One region of the Latilactobacillus curvatus JCM 1096 genome, then DNA from elsewhere that is predicted to be linked to it. Evidence: a T-box and tRNA genes for the amino acid it is inferred to sense, from the RefSeq annotation. Region 1 holds a T-box; the other regions hold tRNA genes.
The links. A T-box is a leader RNA that pairs with one kind of tRNA and senses whether it is charged. The one in region 1 lies ahead of ileS (isoleucine--tRNA ligase), so its partner is inferred to be a tRNA-Ile.

Region 1 (6,994 bases):
AATCGTTTTTTGAGATACGGCAACTACATCGGCCAATTCATTTGCTGTCATGTAATCTCCATTCTTTAACAAAGCATTCAATATCTGATTCATATAACCAGTCATATTTTCCTCCTTATGTTTATGATAGCGCTATTTTTATTAAAAAAAGATAAACCTTTGCCCGTTGCTACGGTCATTCTTCTTGTTTTTCTTTATTCTAGTACATCTTGTGTAATGTATACAAAAAGCCCTACCGTATTCCGGTAGGGCTTTTCGTTGTGTGGAGTTGCTATTAATATTATTTTTTGGTACATCCTTAGTGTAGCAAAACCTGGGCAGCATTCCAGTTACAAGTTCAGCGAATTGTCCGGAAAGTGAACAATATCACTAAATTGTTTAGTCACTTTTAACGATTTTCTCAAGCTGCTTCAAATTAAAACATAACCGCTCATCAATCACCTCCGGTTCGGTCTGCAGATTATTTTCAAACCAACAATCTAATTGGCGAATGATTGCACCGCCGTAAAAGTCTTCCAAGTGATTTAACTGTTGTGGCGTGTATTGTGCTTTGTAATGGCGCAATGCCTTATGAATAATCTGTTTCATAACCTGTTCAAAAAAGCGGCGGCGTTCCGGATAATCCGCTAGATGATATAAATTCAAGCAAAACATGCGATACCGTGTAATAAATTGAATGGCTTCATGACAGCCGGATTCCCAATCGCCACTCACTATACTCTCATCAACTTTTTGAATAATTTGTTGTTCAAGTGTCCACCAAAATAAGCCGCACATGCCCGTTGGAAAATGATTATAAAAGGTCGTTCGTGACAAATTAGCCGTCTTCAAAAAAGTCGCGACCGTCAATTTCGTCGCTTTTTGATCCATTAATAATTCGATTAAAATCATTGCCATATAGCGCTTAGTCGCTTGTCGTCGTGTCATTTACCCACCCGTTCTAATTACTATTGTTATTTTACCAATAAACAATCATTAACGGTAATATTATTAACAAAGATTAATTTTATAGCAATGAAAACGTTATCTAATTATTATCGATTGCACAAAAAAAGCGGTGCGAATTTGATATTCGCACCGCCTTAACACATTAATTATTTTTCTAAACCTTCCGCAACTGCTTCTGGGTAGTTGGCTGTGACAGTTGCAGCACAACGCGCACAAAGCATTGGGAACTTATCATCTGAACCGATATCAGTCTTAATCATCCGACAACGATCACAAACATCCCCCTCAGCATGCGCAACACTAACCGAAATGCCATCAAATTGAGTAGCTTCTGTTGGAACATCGGCTGATTGATCCGCAATTGTTAATTGTGAGACAATCAATAATTGTTTAACATCAGCATCCAATGAAGCTAATAAAGCAGCATTGGCTTCGTTTGGATAAAGTGTTACGGCCGCTTCTAATGACTTACCGATGACCTTGTCCATCCGGGCTGTTTCAAGAGCTTTTAAGACATCGTCACGGATCCCCATGAAGGCATTCCAAGTTTCAACTAAGTCTTCTTCACCGGCAAAATGTTCAACTTCTGGCATTTCAGCTAATTGAACGAATTCTTCTGGTTCGTGTAAGTAGCTCCAGATTTCTTCAGCTGTGTGTGGCAAGATTGGTGTCAATAACTTCGTCAAGGCTACTGCTACTGCATAGAAAACAGTTTGTATGTTACGACGAGGTGCATCATTTTGACCATCGATATAAACAACGTCTTTGGCGAAGTCTAAGTAGAAGGCTGATAATTCGTTCGTCAAGAACATGTTAATTGTCTTATAAACTGTGGCAAAGTCGTAAGCATCATACGCCGCTTTACAGCTGGCGATGATTGCGTTTAAGCGCACCAACATGAACTTATCAACTGAACCTAATTCTGCGTAATCAACTGTATCTTTAGCAGGATCGAAATCAGTTGTGTTCGCAATCATGAACCGCATTGTGTTCCGGATCTTCCGGTAAGCTTCACTGACTTGTTGGAAGTTTTCCATTGTGACTTTCACGTCTGAGCTAGCATCAACTGAAGCGACCCAGAGGCGCACAATATCCGCCCCCATTTGTTTGATGATCTTTTCAGGCAAGATTGTGTTCCCAAGTGATTTACTCATCTTACGACCGTTACCATCTAAGACAAAGCCTTGTGAAATAACAGCTTTATAAGGGCTGACTTCGCCAACTGCAACACTGGTAATTAAACTTGAGTTAAACCAGCCACGATATTGATCTGAACCTTCTAAGATTAAGTCCGCTGGATAAGTTAAGTCATCGCGAGCCGCTAACACAGCTTGATGTGATGAACCTGAATCAAACCAGACATCCATGATATCTTTTTCTTTTGTAAATTCACCATTTGGACTCCCAGGATGTGTAAAGCCTGCTGGTAATAAGTCTTTAGCATCCCATTCAAACCAAACGTTTGAACCATGCTCTGCAAAGAGTTGCGCCACACGTTCGATTGTTTCTGGCATGACGATTTCTGTGCCGTCTTCAGCATAGAAGATTGGTAATGGCACACCCCATGCCCGTTGACGAGAGATAACCCAATCGCCACGATCACGAATCATGTTGTAAAGACGGGTCTTTCCCCATTCTGGCATGAATTCAACTTTTTCGATTTGTGCTAAGATTTGATCGCGGAACGCATCGATTGAAGCAAACCATTGGGCTGTTGCCCGGAAGATAACGGGTTTCTTTGTCCGCCAGTCATGTGGGTAACTATGCGTGAAGAAGTCGAGTTTCAATAATGAACCGTTCTTTTCAAGCGCTTCTGTCACCATTGGGTTGGCTTTATCGTAATAAACGCCTTCAAAACCAGGGGCATCTTCAGTCATAATCCCTTTGCTGTCAACGACTGAAAGGACTGGTAACTTATATTTAGTGCCAGCGTTATAATCATCTTCACCGTGACCTGGTGCCGTATGCACTAAACCAGTCCCAGTTTCTAATGTCACGTGGTTGCCTAAGATCACCAATGATTCACGGTCATATAATGGGTGGCGGGCTGTCATTAATTCCATGTCAGCACCCTTGAAAGTCTTCAAGATTTCAACTGATTCCCAACCAAGAAGATCAGTCATCTTGTTCAAACGTTCTGCTGCCACAACGTATTTTTGGCCGTCAGCTAACACTTGAACGTAATCGAAAGCTGGGTTAACCGCAATCCCTAAGTTAGCAGGAATTGTCCATGGGGTTGTTGTCCAGATGATGAATTTTGTATCCGCATCTAATAAGTCTTTCCCATCCACCACGTTAAACGCCACGTACATTGATGGTGACTTGATGTCTTTGTATTCAATTTCAGCTTCCGCTAAAGTTGATTCTGATGAAGGTGACCAGTAAACGGGCTTCTTACCTTTATAGATATAACCTTTTTTAGCCATTTCACCGAAGACCCGAATTTCTTCAGCTTCAAAATCAGCTGTTAAAGTGATGTATGGGTTATCCCAATCAGCAGAAATCCCAAGACGCTTGAAATCTTCGCGTTGCTTGTTGACTTGTTCCATGGCATAGTCGTAACAAAGTTTACGATAATCAACGAGGCTCATTTCTTTCCGCTTGATACCCTTTTTAGCCAAGGCTTGTTCGATTGGCAAACCATGTGTATCCCATCCAGGAACAAAAGGTGCGCGGAACCCGTTCATTGATTTGTAACGAACGATAATATCTTTACTTGTTTTATTTAAGGCGTGACCCATGTGGATGTTGCCGTTCGCAAATGGCGGGCCATCATGAAGAACGAATGAAGGTTTACCTTCATTTAATTTTTGCCGTTGTTGATAGAGGTTGTTATCGGCCCAACCTTTTTGCCAATCGATTTCACGATTCGGTAAACCTGCTCGCATTGGGAAAGCTGTCTTGCCCAGGTTTAATGTTTCTTTGATACGCATCAAATCACTCCTTTATTTTTAAAAACAAAAAAAGATCCCGCCCTGAATAGGACGAAATCTTCGTGGTACCACCTAAATTTGAAGGTCAATGACCTTCCTCAACATGCAATAACGCGCATTAAGCGTCCCAAATTACTCAATTCATCTGGAATGAAATAAGGTGATACACCGCTAAACAGAGCATTACCAACCTTCCACCGTCGTTGGCTCGCTTAAATGATGTTTTGCTTGCTAGTCCTTATTTAAATCTGTTGCTTGGTTTTCAATTGGGTTGTAAGAATCCGTAACAGCTTCAACCACTTCATCTGAATCGGTGTCTTCGACTACATCGGAGAGCACTTCATCATTGTCATCTTCTTCGACTGGTGTTTCTTCACCAGGGAAAATAATGGTTTGCGTTGTTGTCACATCATCTTCAGCAATTTGACCCCAAGGTTTAACTTCTGCATCCGAGTTTACTTGATTTGACCCATGGTTGTCAAGGTCTGTCATATCAATTTCAGCTGAAAGAGCTTGATGGTCCGCTAAATCATCTTTAGCTAATAAATCTGTCCATTCAGGACTCTTAACCACTTCTAATTGTGATTCAAGCATAACTTGTAATCTTTGACGGAAAATCCGTGTTTGTTTCTTCAAGTCATCGGTTTCGATTGCAATTTGTTTTGCACGTTCAGTTGCATCGTCAATGATGTGGTTTGATTTTTCAGTTGCATCATCCAACATTGATTTTGCATTCTTTTCTGATTCAGTTTGAATCATTTCAGCTTCTTTTTTAGCGTTATCTTTAACACGGTCAGCCGCTTCTTGTGCAACAATGATTGATTGGTTCAACGCATCTTTCAATTCATTAAAATACGTTACTTTTTCATCGCTTGATTTTAATTCCGCTTTTAAACTTTCATTTTCTGTTAAAACTGATTCGTAGTCTTTAATCACTTGATCTAAGAAATCATTGACTTGATCCGGATTGTAACCCCGCATTTTTGTGTTAAATTCTTTGTTATGAATATCTAAAGGTGTTAAAACCATTTTGAAATTCCTCCATCTTTTTCAGCAATTATTTTCTTAAAATCCCCAGTGTCACTCGATATTTTTCTTTACGAGTCTGACCATCAATCGATTGGAGTTGAATCCGGCCAAAACCACGAACAGAGACGATATCTAATAGTGCTAATTCAAAATCTGGTTTATCAAATGCTTGCCAATTCAGTTTAACTTTGTTGGCTTGAATTAATTCTTTAGCGCGTTGTCGCGACAGATTGTAAACAGTTGAAATGATCGTATCCAAGCGAAACGAGCTGACAGTCGTTTGTTCGAATTGCCAAGCGTCCTTAGGCGTCAACAACTGTGTATAGTCTTGTTCTTGCAAATGAACTGATACGCGACCAATCTTAGTGATTTGCTCTTCGACATAGCCTGCCATCTTCTTCGTCACAAAGAATTGCCAGCGTTCTTCATCGGTCATAATATCCCCAAAAACATCACGGTCAATGCCAGCATTCACAAGCGTACCAAGCACCTTCCCATGTGATAGGTTTGCAAATTTAATCGGGTACCGAATCTCAAATAATTGAATCTCAAAATCCGCATCCGTTGGTTCAAAGTAATCTGGAGCAATCATTGCCCGTTTCCGTTCAGCAGCGTTATATCCGCCATTAAAGTGATAACGGACGTCCCCTTTTTCACCGACCAAGGTTTGTAAAATAAACGCTTGACGCGGATCTAAAAACGCCGTTAAGATTGGTCGATATTCAACTTGTGCTTGCTCAATCCAATCCAAAACCTGCGCAACAAATGGCGCCTCGCTTTTTCTAAAATGTTGATAGACATCTGCTTGATTGACCATTGATTACATCCCCACTAATAATTGTGCGAGTAAGCCGATCCCACGTTCTACTAAATATAAAACGAAAAACGCAGCAATGGCTGAAATCCCAATACCACCGATTGCAGGAATGAAGCGGTCAAAGATTTCTAAGAAAGGTTCAACTAACTTAGCAACAAAGCGCCCTAATTTACTGCCCATCGCCTCTGGAATCCACGTTAATAAACAATAGATTACGACGATGCCACTATAAATCCGTACCACATACATGAGCATCAAGAGCACATAAAATAAAAATAGTTGCACCTAGTTCACCTCAATATCAAAATCATTTTGATCGACAATATCTGAAAGATTACCATCGATTTCATAGTTCGGTGGCGTACATAAGAAAATCTGATCACCAACCCGTTGAATTTCACCGTTGATGGCAAAAACTGCCCCTGTTAGGAAATCAACAATTCGAGTGGCTTGTGTCGCTTCAATTCGTGTGAAGTTAACAATCACTGCTTTATTTTCAAGTAAACTTTTGCCGACTTTTTTTGCGTCGGAATAAATCCGTGGTTCACATAAGACAATTTTATTCATTTTAGTAGCTCCCGCAGCTTGCATCGAGACGACGTTATTCGGGCGAACACTTGGTTCACCTTCATTAGTGACAGCCGCAGTTTCTTGCGTATTAGCATATTCATCTTCATCTGACATGCCGAAAAAATTGCTAAGACTAAACTTACCAGCCATGAGTCATCCTCCTTAGTTATTGCGACGGCGCTTGAAAAATGGCGGCACATCGTCCCCATTTTGGTTATCTTGCTTATTATCATCCGCTTGGGCTGTCCGTTTGAAGATATCGAAATCTTTCTTTTCAATTTCATCAAATTTTTCAGTTGCTTGCGCTTGCTCGCGGGCACTTGGTTCGCGACGCATATCCCAATCTACAAATGGATCATTATTTTGTTCTGATGGTGTTGAAGGCGCTGTTGTCTTTGGTGCTGAATTGTTTGTTGCTGGACGACGTTTGTTGTTATCTTCATCAATCCCAGTTGCAATAACCGTTACAACAACTTCATCACCAAGATTTTCGTTGATTGAAGTCCCGAAAATCAAGTTAACATCGTTAGTTGCAGCTTGTTGCACGATACCAGCAGCATCTTGCGCTTCAAACAATGACAAGTCTGGTCCACCCGTGATGTTTAAGAGGACTTGTTCTGCACCATCGATTGAAACTTCCAATAATGGTGATGAAATAGCCTTCTTCGTTGCTTCAGCTGTCCGGTTTTCACCCGTT
Region 2 (6,994 bases), 790 kb from region 1:
CTGAATACCACGCGAATCTTTTGCCGGCAGAGAAGGTTGAATTCATTAAGACCTACCAAGCAAACGGTCAAAAAGTGGCTTTTATCGGGGATGGGATTAATGACAGTCCTTCGCTCGCACTGGCTGACATTGGAATTGCGATGGGTTCTGGGACAGATGTCGCGATTGAAACTTCGGATATTGTGTTAATGCAATCGACGTTATCCGAATTAGTGTATGCCGATTACCTCACGAAGGCGACGGCACGTAATACAGTTCAAAATATTGTGATTGCTGTTGGAACGGTCGGATTGTTATTGCTTGGCCTGATGCTTGGCTGGGTACAGATGGCTAGTGGGATGTTTGTTCATGAGATTAGTATTCTGGTCGTGATATTCAATGCGATGCGCCTGATTCGGTTTAAAGTTCGCTAAACTTGATGGCGGTCAATTTTTAATCATGCAGCGCGCGATATAGTAACAGTAATCAAACGAAAAGGTGGTCATTGAAATGGCAAAATTGGTGATGCAATTAGACGAGCTATCATGTCCGTCATGTATGCAAAAGATTCAAGCGGGTGTCAGTCAACAAGATGGGGTTGAATCAGTGAAAGTTCTCTTTAATGCTAGTAAAGTGAAAGCAGAATACGATGAAGCCGTGACAAACCCAGATGAATTAACACAAGCTGTAACTGACTTGGGCTACAGCGTTCAAAGTATCAAAGTGAAATAGGGGGCAATTAATATGTTATCTAATGAAGAAATCGAAACACGTTACCAAGCAGAAGTTAAACAAGCTGATGTTGATCACCATACACCAACCGCGGGTGCCATGATCGGCCATGTGATGGCTAACTTAACGATTCAACGGCGTAAACTCCGTCAAATGAAGTGGTACGCTAAAGGAATCAATAACCAAGCTTTTAAAGCGCAATTAACCACATTGCTTGCAGAAAATGATATGCTATTAGACAAGACGGCCGAACGGCTACTAGACGAAGGTGAAGTGCTTCCGACGACGCAAGCTGAGTATACCGAGTATGGGATGCTGACAGAAGAGCCGCGGATTAAGTACTGGGAGATGCCAGCGATGATTGCGGAAATGGTTGCGGACTATAATACTGCTAATCTATTTGTTTCCCGTGCGATTAAACTTGCGGAAAAAGAAGAACGATTTGCTTTAGCGGCGGATATGGTTTCTTTAATGGGCTACAACCAACACCAAATCCGTGAATTGCAAAGCCAACTAGGAAAAGCAGCGCGCGAAGGATTAGATGAAGAAGACGACGATTAAGATAGAGGGAAGTGGGCTAGGTGACTGACGAACAACATATTTGTGCTGAGATAGTACCGATTTTTAATCATTTAGACCGTGATAGTTTGGTCAAGATTTCGGCAGTTACCCATCATGAACGCGTTAAAAAAGGGACGTTGGTGATGAGCCCGATGGATCAGAAGCGGTTAGTGATCTTAGCTAAGGGGAGCATTAAGGTCTATCAGCTCTCTACAGCAGGCAAAGAGCAACTGCTACGCATGATGGAACCCGGTGATTTTGAAGGAGAAAAGTTACTTTTTAAAACGGAAGATGAGCCGTTGTACGGTGAGGTCTTGCAAGATAGTACAATCTGTACGTTATCGCGGAGTGCTTTTCAACAGTTACTGTTAGCCTATCCCGAAATTAGTTTAAAGTTACTAGAAGCAACTACTGATAAGATGACGCGTTTGGAAAAACAGGCGAACTTAATCAATATCGAGTCAGTTGAATCCAGAATCGTGACTTATCTACTTGATTTAGCTAAAGCGAGCGGAGAAACTGAAGTGATGATTCCGATGAAGTTAAAAGAACTGGCAACATATATTGGAACAACGCCTGAAACCTTATCGCGTAAGTTAAAACAGTTAGAAAGTCATGCGCTAATTGAACGAAACGGTCGAAAGATTGCGATATTAGACTATGAAAACCTAGAAGACTTCTATTAGGACGTGAAGATTCTGCGAATTTTGCAGGATCTTTTTGTTTACCTATACCAATTTGGATAAAATTGGAACAAATAGCAGTTTAAAAGTATTATGAGGGATAATCAATAGCGCAGATTAGGGATGAGAATCCGGGTGATATGAATTATTTTTTCGATATTTATACAGGAATTCAATTTTTTTGAATTTTTTTCAAATTAGTGATTGACGTTGTCCCACTAGGATGGTAAGATATTCTATGTCGTCGAGAGATGAGCATGTAGCAAAACGTTGAATGAATATTACTTAAAAAAAGTTGTTGACATTCGGGTTTATACATGATAAGATAGATTGTGTTGCTTATGAGTTTTAACTTAATAAGTGATTAACTAATATCTGATGTAGACCTTTGAAAACTGAACAAAGTTTCGACAAACCAAATGTGTAGGGTCGCCCTTCGGGGCACAAAACATATTTGCAAAGTCAATTTCGCTAGCAAATAAATTAAGTAACAAAACAAGAGCTACAAACTTTTAATCGAGAGTTTGATCCTGGCTCAGGACGAACGCTGGCGGCGTGCCTAATACATGCAAGTCGAACGCACTCTCGTTAGATTGAAGAAGCTTGCTTCTGATTGATAACATTTGAGTGAGTGGCGGACGGGTGAGTAACACGTGGGTAACCTGCCCTAAAGTGGGGGATAACATTTGGAAACAGATGCTAATACCGCATAAAACCTAGCACCGCATGGTGCAAGGTTGAAAGATGGTTTCGGCTATCACTTTAGGATGGACCCGCGGTGCATTAGTTAGTTGGTGAGGTAAAGGCTCACCAAGACCGTGATGCATAGCCGACCTGAGAGGGTAATCGGCCACACTGGGACTGAGACACGGCCCAGACTCCTACGGGAGGCAGCAGTAGGGAATCTTCCACAATGGACGAAAGTCTGATGGAGCAACGCCGCGTGAGTGAAGAAGGTTTTCGGATCGTAAAACTCTGTTGTTGGAGAAGAACGTATTTGATAGTAACTGATCAGGTAGTGACGGTATCCAACCAGAAAGCCACGGCTAACTACGTGCCAGCAGCCGCGGTAATACGTAGGTGGCAAGCGTTGTCCGGATTTATTGGGCGTAAAGCGAGCGCAGGCGGTTTCTTAAGTCTGATGTGAAAGCCTTCGGCTCAACCGAAGAAGTGCATCGGAAACTGGGAAACTTGAGTGCAGAAGAGGACAGTGGAACTCCATGTGTAGCGGTGAAATGCGTAGATATATGGAAGAACACCAGTGGCGAAGGCGGCTGTCTGGTCTGTAACTGACGCTGAGGCTCGAAAGCATGGGTAGCAAACAGGATTAGATACCCTGGTAGTCCATGCCGTAAACGATGAGTGCTAGGTGTTGGAGGGTTTCCGCCCTTCAGTGCCGCAGCTAACGCATTAAGCACTCCGCCTGGGGAGTACGACCGCAAGGTTGAAACTCAAAGGAATTGACGGGGGCCCGCACAAGCGGTGGAGCATGTGGTTTAATTCGAAGCAACGCGAAGAACCTTACCAGGTCTTGACATCCTTTGACCACTCTAGAGATAGAGCTTTCCCTTCGGGGACAAAGTGACAGGTGGTGCATGGTTGTCGTCAGCTCGTGTCGTGAGATGTTGGGTTAAGTCCCGCAACGAGCGCAACCCTTATTACTAGTTGCCAGCATTTAGTTGGGCACTCTAGTGAGACTGCCGGTGACAAACCGGAGGAAGGTGGGGACGACGTCAAATCATCATGCCCCTTATGACCTGGGCTACACACGTGCTACAATGGATGGTACAACGAGTCGCGAGACCGCGAGGTTTAGCTAATCTCTTAAAACCATTCTCAGTTCGGATTGTAGGCTGCAACTCGCCTACATGAAGCCGGAATCGCTAGTAATCGCGGATCAGCATGCCGCGGTGAATACGTTCCCGGGCCTTGTACACACCGCCCGTCACACCATGAGAGTTTGTAACACCCAAAGCCGGTGAGGTAACCTTCGGGAGCCAGCCGTCTAAGGTGGGACAGATGATTAGGGTGAAGTCGTAACAAGGTAGCCGTAGGAGAACCTGCGGCTGGATCACCTCCTTTCTAAGGAATAATACGGAAAACCTTGTACATTTGCGAAGTCGAAACTTTGTTTAGTTTTGAGAGGTCTACTCTCATTGAATTAGGACGTTTTTTGGGCCTATAGCTCAGCTGGTTAGAGCGCACGCCTGATAAGCGTGAGGTCGATGGTTCGAGTCCATTTAGGCCCATTGTACTAAGAATTAAATAGTACCAACACGGGGGATTAGCTCAGCTGGGAGAGCGCCTGCTTTGCACGCAGGAGGTCATCGGTTCGATCCCGTTATCCTCCATTGATGACAATAGTCATCGAAACTTTGTTCTTTGAAAACTGGATAATAAGTAATATATTAGTTTTAAAAGCCGAGAAAACATTGCGTTTTAAAGAGTTTTTTAATAGAAATATGAATTAGTTCATATCGCTAAACTCAAATAATAACCCTTTACCGTAGGTAAAGTTAGGTTAAGTTATAAAGGGCGCACGGTGGATGCCTTGGCACTAGGAGCCGATGAAGGACGGTACTAACACCGATATGCTTCGGGGAGCTGTAAGTAAGCTTTGATCCGGAGATTTCCGAATGGGGGAACCCAATACCTTTAGTCGGGTATTATCATTAAGTGAATACATAGCTTAATGAAGGTAGACGCGGGGAACTGAAACATCTAAGTACCTGCAGGAAGAGAAAGAAAAATCGATTCCCTAAGTAGCGGCGAGCGAACGGGGAAGAGCCCAAACCAAGAAGCTTGCTTCTTGGGGTTGTAGGACAGAACATTGGAGTTACCAAGTTAAGTTGTAATCGAATCAGCTGGGAAGCTGAGTCAAAGAGTGTGATAACCACGTAGATTAAACAACTTAACCTCCGTTCTGGATCCTGAGTACGGCGGAACACGTGAAATTCCGTCGGAATCCGGGAGGACCATCTCCCAAGGCTAAATACTCCCTAGTGACCGATAGTGAACCAGTACCGTGAGGGAAAGGTGAAAAGCACCCCGGAAGGGGAGTGAAATAGATCCTGAAACCGTGTGCCTACAATTAGTCAAAGCTCGTTAATGAGTGATGGCGTGCCTTTTGTAGAATGAACCGGCGAGTTACGTTTATATGCGAGGTTAAAGTGAAAAGCTGGAGCCGTAGCGAAAGCGAGTCTGAAATGGGCGAGTGAGTATATAGATGTAGACCCGAAACCAAGTGACCTACCCATGTCCAGGTTGAAGGTGTGGTAAAACACACTGGAGGACCGAACCCACGTCAGTTGAAAATGGCGGGGATGAGGTGTGGGTAGCGGTGAAATTCCAATCGAACTTGGAGATAGCTGGTTCTCTCCGAAATAGCTTTAGGGCTAGCCTCGGAATATTGGATCATGGAGGTAGAGCACTGTTTGGACTAGGGGCCCGTCATGGGTTACTGAATTCAGATAAACTCCGAATACCATTGATTTAGTTCCGGGAGTCAGACTGCGAGTGATAAGATCCGTAGTCGAAAGGGAAACAGCCCAGATCACCAGTTAAGGTCCCAAAATTTATGTTAAGTGGAAAAGGATGTGGCGGTGCACAGACAACTAGGATGTTGGCTCAGAAGCAGCCACCATTTAAAGAGTGCGTAATAGCTCACTAGTCGAGTGCCGCTGCGCCGAAAATGTACCGGGGCTAAACATAATACCGAAACTGTGGGTGGACACGTAAGTGTCCGCGGTAGGAGAGCGTTCTAAGGGCGATGAAGCTAGATCGTAAGGACTAGTGGAGCGCTTAGAAGTGAGAATGCCGGCATGAGTAGCGAAAGATCAGTGAGAATCTGATCCACCGTATGACTAAGGTTTCCTGGGGAAGGCTCGTCCTCCCAGGGTTAGTCGGGACCTAAGGCGAGGCCGAAAGGCGTAGTCGATGGCCAACAGGTTGAGATTCCTGTACTAGTTTATTTTGTTTGAACGATGGAGGGACGCAGGAAGCTAAGGAATGCACACGACTGGAAATGTGTGTCTAAGCAACAAGTCTTGAGTTGAGTGAAATGCTTGATTCTTTAAGGACAAGTTGTGATGGGGAGCGAAATTAAGTAGCGAAGTTCCTGATGTTACACTGCCAAGAAAAGCTTCTAGTGAGAAATAAACTACCCGTACCGTAAACCGACACAGGTGGTCGAGGAGAATATCCTAAGGTGAGCGAGTGAACTCTCGTTAAGGAACTCGGCAAAATGACCCCGTAACTTCGGGAGAAGGGGTGCTGACCGTCAGGTCAGCCGCAGTGAATAGGCCCAAACAACTGTTTATCAAAAACACAGGTCTCTGCAAAATCGAAAGATGACGTATAGGGGCTGACGCCTGCCCGGTGCTGGAAGGTTAAGAGGATGAGTTAGCGTAAGCGAAGCCCAGAATTGAAGCCCCAGTAAACGGCGGCCGTAACTATAACGGTCCTAAGGTAGCGAAATTCCTTGTCGGGTAAGTTCCGACCCGCACGAAAGGCGTAATGATTTGGGCACTGTCTCAACGAGAGACTCGGTGAAATTATAATACCCGTGAAGATGCGGGTTACCCGCGACAGGACGGAAAGACCCCATGGAGCTTTACTGTAGCTTGATATTGAGTGTTTGTACAGTTTGTACAGGATAGGTAGGAGCCGTAGAAATCGGAACGCTAGTTTCGATGGAGGCGTTGGTGGGATACTACCCTAACTGTATGACCACTCTAACCCGCGCCACTTAGCGTGGCGGGAGACAGTGTCAGGTGGGCAGTTTGACTGGGGCGGTCGCCTCCTAAAGTGTAACGGAGGCGCTCAAAGGTTCTCTCAGAATGGTTGGAAATCATTCGTAGAGTGTAAAGGTATAAGAGAGCTTGACTGTGAGATTGACAAATCGAGCAGGGACGAAAGTCGGACTTAGTGATCCGGTGGTTCCGTATGGAAGGGCCATCGCTCAACGGATAAAAGCTACCCTGGGGATAACAGGCTTATCTCCCCCAAGAGTCCACATCGACGGGGAGGTTTGGCACCTC
Region 3 (6,994 bases), 280 kb from region 1:
ATCTTCTTGGGGTTCGATACCTTGCACAGCAGTGGATAATTGCAAGGTTGGTTGGAAAAGTGCCAGCTGTTCAATTAAGTTTTCGGTGAGCTGTGCACCAGAGATACCACTGAAACCAGCGACATCATAGATTTGCTTTTCTGGATAGAGTGTTGCGACTTGACCACCGAGTTCGGGGAGACTTTCGATAATCTGAACATCGGCCTTGCGCATACCAGCATAATAGGCAGCAAACATTCCGACAGGACCGCCGCCAATAATGGTGATATCAAAGAGATGATTTGAATCAAGCATGAGATAACTTCCTTAATAGTAGATTTCTTAAATTAGTATACTAGAAAAAAATAAGGAAAGCATGTTTAATGAAATAATCGTAGTAATTTATGAAGCAATTCGCTATCATAATGATTGTGAGTCAAAACAAGGAGGACGATTAAATGACATATCCACAATTAGACCTTGCAAACTTTGCAGGGCCAACAGCTACTTTTGACACAAACCGTGGCGAATTTACAGTAGCACTTTTCCAAGACCAAGCACCTAAGACAGTAGAAAACTTTATCGGCTTAGCTGAAAAAGATTACTATGACGGTGTGATTTTCCACCGGGTCATCAACGATTTCATGATTCAAGGTGGCGATCCAACCGGTACTGGGATGGGTGGCGAAAGTCTCTGGGGCCAACCTTTCGAAGATGAATTCAACCAAGAAGTCTTTAACTTAAATGGTGCATTATCAATGGCTAATGCTGGTCCTAATACAAACGGCAGCCAATTCTTCATCGTAACAAACGAACATATCAACCAAAACATGTTGTCACAAATGCCAGGTGCTGGTTACCCAGAAGAAGTCATTACGGCTTATGAAAAGGGTGGTACACCTTGGTTAGATTTTAAACATACTGTATTTGGTCACGTCTTGAGTGGGATGGACGTTGTTAATAAGATCAACGCTACAGAAACAGGAATGCAAGACAAACCAGTTGAAGAAGTTATCATCAATCACATTACGATTAATCTTTAATTTTAATTGAAGAGGTGTTTTAGATGCTAGTAGGTGGAATTGAAGGAGGGGGCACGAAGTTTGTCTGTGCCGTAACAGATGGAAAAAATGGGATACAAGAACGAATTAGTATGCCAACCGAGACGCCGGAACAAACGATGCCACGGTTATTTGAATATTTTGATCAATTCGATCATTTAGATGCCATTGGTTTGGCATCGTTTGGCCCAATTGATGTTAACCCGAAATCAAAAACATATGGCTCAATCATCGATACACCCAAAGCAGGGTGGGAACACTATGATATCTTAGGAGCAATGAAAGCTCATTATCCTGATACCCAGTTTGCTTTTACAACGGATGTGAATGCCGCAGCCTATGGTGAATTGAAGATGGGCGCTGCTGATGGACTTGATAGTTGTGTTTACTTAACTGTCGGGACGGGGATTGGTGGCGGTGTTGTTGAACACGGTCAGATTTTACAAGGTTACAGCCATCCTGAAATCGGCCACATGTTAATTCGGCAACAACCAGAAGATTCATACGAAGGGACATGTCCTTATCACCACAATTGTTTGGAAGGCTTAGCAGCTGGTCCAGCAATCGAACGCCGTTGGGGCAAGAAAGGCCACTTATTGCCGGCTGATCATCAAGCATGGCAAATGGAAGCTGACTATTTAGCTCAAGCCTGTGTAAATATTGCTTTAATGCTATCGCCAGAACGAATTGTCTTCGGTGGTGGGGTGTCGAAACAAGCCCAACTATTCCCAATGATTCGTGAATCCTTTAAACGTCAAATGGCAGGTTATGTGCAAACGCCTGACCTTGATGACTACATCGTGCATGTTGCATTAGGGGATGACGCTGGGATTACTGGGGCACTTTTACTAGCAGCTGATCAACTTTAGTTAAATGAGAACCTGAGGGATGTTTCCTCAGGTTCTTTTTACATATTATAGAAGGAATTGTATAAAAGGTCTTAGCCGATAGCTTGCCTTTTACTAACTGGAAGGCTTAAAATAGATAGGAATATTGAAATGGAGGAAAATATGGGTTATCGAATTGGACAAAAGATTACAGGTACTGTAACAGGCATTCAACCATATGGTGTATTTGTTTCATTAGATGCAACGGTCCAAGGCTTAATCCACATCTCAGAATGTGGTCATGGTTTTGTTAAAGCGTTAGATGAACAGTTTAAAGTCGGTCAAGTGTTAGATGTATTAGTGTTAGATATCGATGAATACACACATAAGATTAGTTTGTCGTTACGTGCGCTACATAAAGCACAAGATTTAGCACCACAGCGTGCTAAGAAACACTATTGGACAAATCGCCGGATTCATATTGGGTTTGCGCCCATTGCAGAACGATTACCAAGATGGACTGAAGAAGCGATAGAAGACTTGAATAAGGGTGAGAATGTATGAGTGCTAAAGTAGCCGGAACGATTATGTATAAGACAGAGCAAGGACAATATGATTTTTTGGTCCAACCACAAGTTGATGCTTCTTATAAGATGCTGGTGACCAATAAGCAAGATGATCAAACACCACTTGCTGCTGTATTAATTGCAATCCAAGCACAGCTAAATATTGATGTTAACGAATTGAGATTGATCAATTTAGCGAATATTAACCTTGAAGGTGAGAACGTTTCGTTCTTTGTCTTTCAGTGGGGAGCTCATGAGACTGATTTTTATACCGAACAATTGAGAATAATTAGTGAAGCCGGTTTTCGATTTGCGAACCCTAGTGAGTTCACGGAATTACTGGATAAGTTAGAAGTCACGAGTGTCCCGCACTTGAATTAGTTCGGACAATCGGTGAATATCTATTCAACAATGTACGCTTTTGAAACTTTTTATATTTTTATTCAAAAAAAAGTAAACAATCGCTTGACGATGTCTTGGATTGTTGGTATAGTATTCTATGTTGTCAGCGAGAGAAAAGCTCATTGCTAACGAAATAACGGGTCAAACGAGATTGAATAAATATTCAAAAAATATTTATAAAAAACGCTTGACAGTGTTCGTTAGAAATGATATATTAATTAAGCTGTTTCAACACAGTAGATCTTTGAAAACTGAACAAAGTTTCGACAAACCAAATGTGTAGGGTCGCCCTTCGGGGCACAAAACATATTTGCAAAGTCAATTTCGCTAGCAAATAAATTAAGTAACAAAACAAGAGCTACAAACTTTTAATCGAGAGTTTGATCCTGGCTCAGGACGAACGCTGGCGGCGTGCCTAATACATGCAAGTCGAACGCACTCTCGTTAGATTGAAGAAGCTTGCTTCTGATTGATAACATTTGAGTGAGTGGCGGACGGGTGAGTAACACGTGGGTAACCTGCCCTAAAGTGGGGGATAACATTTGGAAACAGATGCTAATACCGCATAAAACCTAGCACCGCATGGTGTAAGGTTGAAAGATGGTTTCGGCTATCACTTTAGGATGGACCCGCGGTGCATTAGTTAGTTGGTGAGGTAAAGGCTCACCAAGACCGTGATGCATAGCCGACCTGAGAGGGTAATCGGCCACACTGGGACTGAGACACGGCCCAGACTCCTACGGGAGGCAGCAGTAGGGAATCTTCCACAATGGACGAAAGTCTGATGGAGCAACGCCGCGTGAGTGAAGAAGGTTTTCGGATCGTAAAACTCTGTTGTTGGAGAAGAACGTATTTGATAGTAACTGATCAGGTAGTGACGGTATCCAACCAGAAAGCCACGGCTAACTACGTGCCAGCAGCCGCGGTAATACGTAGGTGGCAAGCGTTGTCCGGATTTATTGGGCGTAAAGCGAGCGCAGGCGGTTTCTTAAGTCTGATGTGAAAGCCTTCGGCTCAACCGAAGAAGTGCATCGGAAACTGGGAAACTTGAGTGCAGAAGAGGACAGTGGAACTCCATGTGTAGCGGTGAAATGCGTAGATATATGGAAGAACACCAGTGGCGAAGGCGGCTGTCTGGTCTGTAACTGACGCTGAGGCTCGAAAGCATGGGTAGCAAACAGGATTAGATACCCTGGTAGTCCATGCCGTAAACGATGAGTGCTAGGTGTTGGAGGGTTTCCGCCCTTCAGTGCCGCAGCTAACGCATTAAGCACTCCGCCTGGGGAGTACGACCGCAAGGTTGAAACTCAAAGGAATTGACGGGGGCCCGCACAAGCGGTGGAGCATGTGGTTTAATTCGAAGCAACGCGAAGAACCTTACCAGGTCTTGACATCCTTTGACCACTCTAGAGATAGAGTTTTCCCTTCGGGGACAAAGTGACAGGTGGTGCATGGTTGTCGTCAGCTCGTGTCGTGAGATGTTGGGTTAAGTCCCGCAACGAGCGCAACCCTTATTACTAGTTGCCAGCATTTAGTTGGGCACTCTAGTGAGACTGCCGGTGACAAACCGGAGGAAGGTGGGGACGACGTCAAATCATCATGCCCCTTATGACCTGGGCTACACACGTGCTACAATGGATGGTACAACGAGTCGCGAGACCGCGAGGTTTAGCTAATCTCTTAAAACCATTCTCAGTTCGGATTGTAGGCTGCAACTCGCCTACATGAAGCCGGAATCGCTAGTAATCGCGGATCAGCATGCCGCGGTGAATACGTTCCCGGGCCTTGTACACACCGCCCGTCACACCATGAGAGTTTGTAACACCCAAAGCCGGTGAGGTAACCTTCGGGAGCCAGCCGTCTAAGGTGGGACAGATGATTAGGGTGAAGTCGTAACAAGGTAGCCGTAGGAGAACCTGCGGCTGGATCACCTCCTTTCTAAGGAATAATACGGAAAACCTTGTACATTTGCGAAGTCGAAACTTTGTTTAGTTTTGAGAGGTCTACTCTCATTGAATTAGGACGTTTTTTGGGCCTATAGCTCAGCTGGTTAGAGCGCACGCCTGATAAGCGTGAGGTCGATGGTTCGAGTCCATTTAGGCCCATTGTACTAAGAATTAAATAGTACCAACACGGGGGATTAGCTCAGCTGGGAGAGCGCCTGCTTTGCACGCAGGAGGTCATCGGTTCGATCCCGTTATCCTCCATTGATGACAATAGTCATCGAAACTTTGTTCTTTGAAAACTGGATAATAAGTAATATATTAGTTTTAAAAGCCGAGAAAACATTGCGTTTTAAAGAGTTTTTTAATAGAAATATGAATTAGTTCATATCGCTAAACTCAAATAATAACCCTTTACCGTAGGTAAAGTTAGGTTAAGTTATAAAGGGCGCACGGTGGATGCCTTGGCACTAGGAGCCGATGAAGGACGGTACTAACACCGATATGCTTCGGGGAGCTGTAAGTAAGCTTTGATCCGGAGATTTCCGAATGGGGGAACCCAATACCTTTAGTCGGGTATTATCATTAAGTGAATACATAGCTTAATGAAGGTAGACGCGGGGAACTGAAACATCTAAGTACCTGCAGGAAGAGAAAGAAAAATCGATTCCCTAAGTAGCGGCGAGCGAACGGGGAAGAGCCCAAACCAAGAAGCTTGCTTCTTGGGGTTGTAGGACAGAACATTGGAGTTACCAAGTTAAGTTGTAATCGAATCAGCTGGGAAGCTGAGTCAAAGAGTGTGATAACCACGTAGATTAAACAACTTAACCTCCGTTCTGGATCCTGAGTACGGCGGAACACGTGAAATTCCGTCGGAATCCGGGAGGACCATCTCCCAAGGCTAAATACTCCCTAGTGACCGATAGTGAACCAGTACCGTGAGGGAAAGGTGAAAAGCACCCCGGAAGGGGAGTGAAATAGATCCTGAAACCGTGTGCCTACAATTAGTCAAAGCTCGTTAATGAGTGATGGCGTGCCTTTTGTAGAATGAACCGGCGAGTTACGTTTATATGCGAGGTTAAAGTGAGAAGCTGGAGCCGTAGCGAAAGCGAGTCTGAAATGGGCGAGTGAGTATATAGATGTAGACCCGAAACCAAGTGACCTACCCATGTCCAGGTTGAAGGTGTGGTAAAACACACTGGAGGACCGAACCCACGTCAGTTGAAAATGGCGGGGATGAGGTGTGGGTAGCGGTGAAATTCCAATCGAACTTGGAGATAGCTGGTTCTCTCCGAAATAGCTTTAGGGCTAGCCTCGGAATATTGGATCATGGAGGTAGAGCACTGTTTGGACTAGGGGCCCGTCATGGGTTACTGAATTCAGATAAACTCCGAATACCATTGATTTAGTTCCGGGAGTCAGACTGCGAGTGATAAGATCCGTAGTCGAAAGGGAAACAGCCCAGATCACCAGTTAAGGTCCCAAAATTTATGTTAAGTGGAAAAGGATGTGGCGGTGCACAGACAACTAGGATGTTGGCTCAGAAGCAGCCACCATTTAAAGAGTGCGTAATAGCTCACTAGTCGAGTGCCGCTGCGCCGAAAATGTACCGGGGCTAAACATAATACCGAAACTGTGGGTGGACACGTAAGTGTCCGCGGTAGGAGAGCGTTCTAAGGGCGATGAAGCTAGATCGTAAGGACTAGTGGAGCGCTTAGAAGTGAGAATGCCGGCATGAGTAGCGAAAGATCAGTGAGAATCTGATCCACCGTATGACTAAGGTTTCCTGGGGAAGGCTCGTCCTCCCAGGGTTAGTCGGGACCTAAGGCGAGGCCGAAAGGCGTAGTCGATGGCCAACAGGTTGAGATTCCTGTACTAGTTTATTTTGTTTGAACGATGGAGGGACGCAGGAAGCTAAGGAATGCACACGACTGGAAATGTGTGTCTAAGCAACAAGTCTTGAGTTGAGTGAAATGCTTGATTCTTTAAGGACAAGTTGTAATGGGGAGCGAAATTAAGTAGCGAAGTTCCTGATGTTACACTGCCAAGAAAAGCTTCTAGTGAGAAATAAACTACCCGTACCGTAAACCGACACAGGTGGTCGAGGAGAATATCCTAAGGTGAGCGAGTGAACTCTCGTTAAGGAACTCGGCAAAATGACCCCGTAACTTCGGGAGAAGGGGTGCTGACCGTCAGGTCAGCCGCAGTGAATAGGC

Region 2: it has a tRNA-Ile gene. The T-box ahead of ileS (isoleucine--tRNA ligase) is inferred to sense a tRNA for this amino acid. The anticodon was not compared.
Region 3: it has a tRNA-Ile gene. The T-box ahead of ileS (isoleucine--tRNA ligase) is inferred to sense a tRNA for this amino acid. The anticodon was not compared.

What each region holds. Positions count from the first base shown of each region.
Region 1 covers NZ_CP026116.1:270,276-277,269, reverse strand. The annotation lists gene LCU_RS01550 (HTH domain-containing protein) at 1-105, opposite strand, end outside; gene LCU_RS01545 (TetR/AcrR family transcriptional regulator) at 379-927, opposite strand; gene ileS (isoleucine--tRNA ligase) at 1,095-3,881, opposite strand; T-box leader at 3,926-4,136, opposite strand; gene LCU_RS01535 (DivIVA domain-containing protein) at 4,113-4,910, opposite strand; gene LCU_RS01530 (YlmH family RNA-binding protein) at 4,939-5,727, opposite strand; gene LCU_RS01525 (YggT family protein) at 5,731-6,012, opposite strand; gene LCU_RS01520 (cell division protein SepF) at 6,013-6,447, opposite strand; gene ftsZ (cell division protein FtsZ) at 6,460-6,994, opposite strand, start outside.
Region 2 covers NZ_CP026116.1:1,377,523-1,384,516, reverse strand. The annotation lists gene LCU_RS07255 (heavy metal translocating P-type ATPase) at 1-413, shown strand, start outside; gene LCU_RS07250 (heavy-metal-associated domain-containing protein) at 490-711, shown strand; gene LCU_RS07245 (ferritin-like domain-containing protein) at 724-1,272, shown strand; gene LCU_RS07240 (Crp/Fnr family transcriptional regulator) at 1,293-1,958, shown strand; rRNA gene LCU_RS07235 (16S ribosomal RNA) at 2,468-4,037, shown strand; tRNA gene LCU_RS07230 (tRNA-Ile) at 4,131-4,204, shown strand; tRNA gene LCU_RS07225 (tRNA-Ala) at 4,234-4,306, shown strand; rRNA gene LCU_RS07220 (23S ribosomal RNA) at 4,475-6,994, shown strand, end outside.
Region 3 covers NZ_CP026116.1:1,890,034-1,897,027, forward strand. The annotation lists gene LCU_RS09700 (NAD(P)/FAD-dependent oxidoreductase) at 1-294, opposite strand, end outside; gene LCU_RS09705 (peptidylprolyl isomerase) at 438-1,022, shown strand; gene LCU_RS09710 (ROK family protein) at 1,046-1,909, shown strand; gene LCU_RS09715 (CvfD/Ygs/GSP13 family RNA-binding post-transcriptional regulator) at 2,051-2,431, shown strand; gene LCU_RS09720 (hypothetical protein) at 2,428-2,814, shown strand; rRNA gene LCU_RS09725 (16S ribosomal RNA) at 3,204-4,773, shown strand; tRNA gene LCU_RS09730 (tRNA-Ile) at 4,867-4,940, shown strand; tRNA gene LCU_RS09735 (tRNA-Ala) at 4,970-5,042, shown strand; rRNA gene LCU_RS10020 (23S ribosomal RNA) at 5,211-6,994, shown strand, end outside.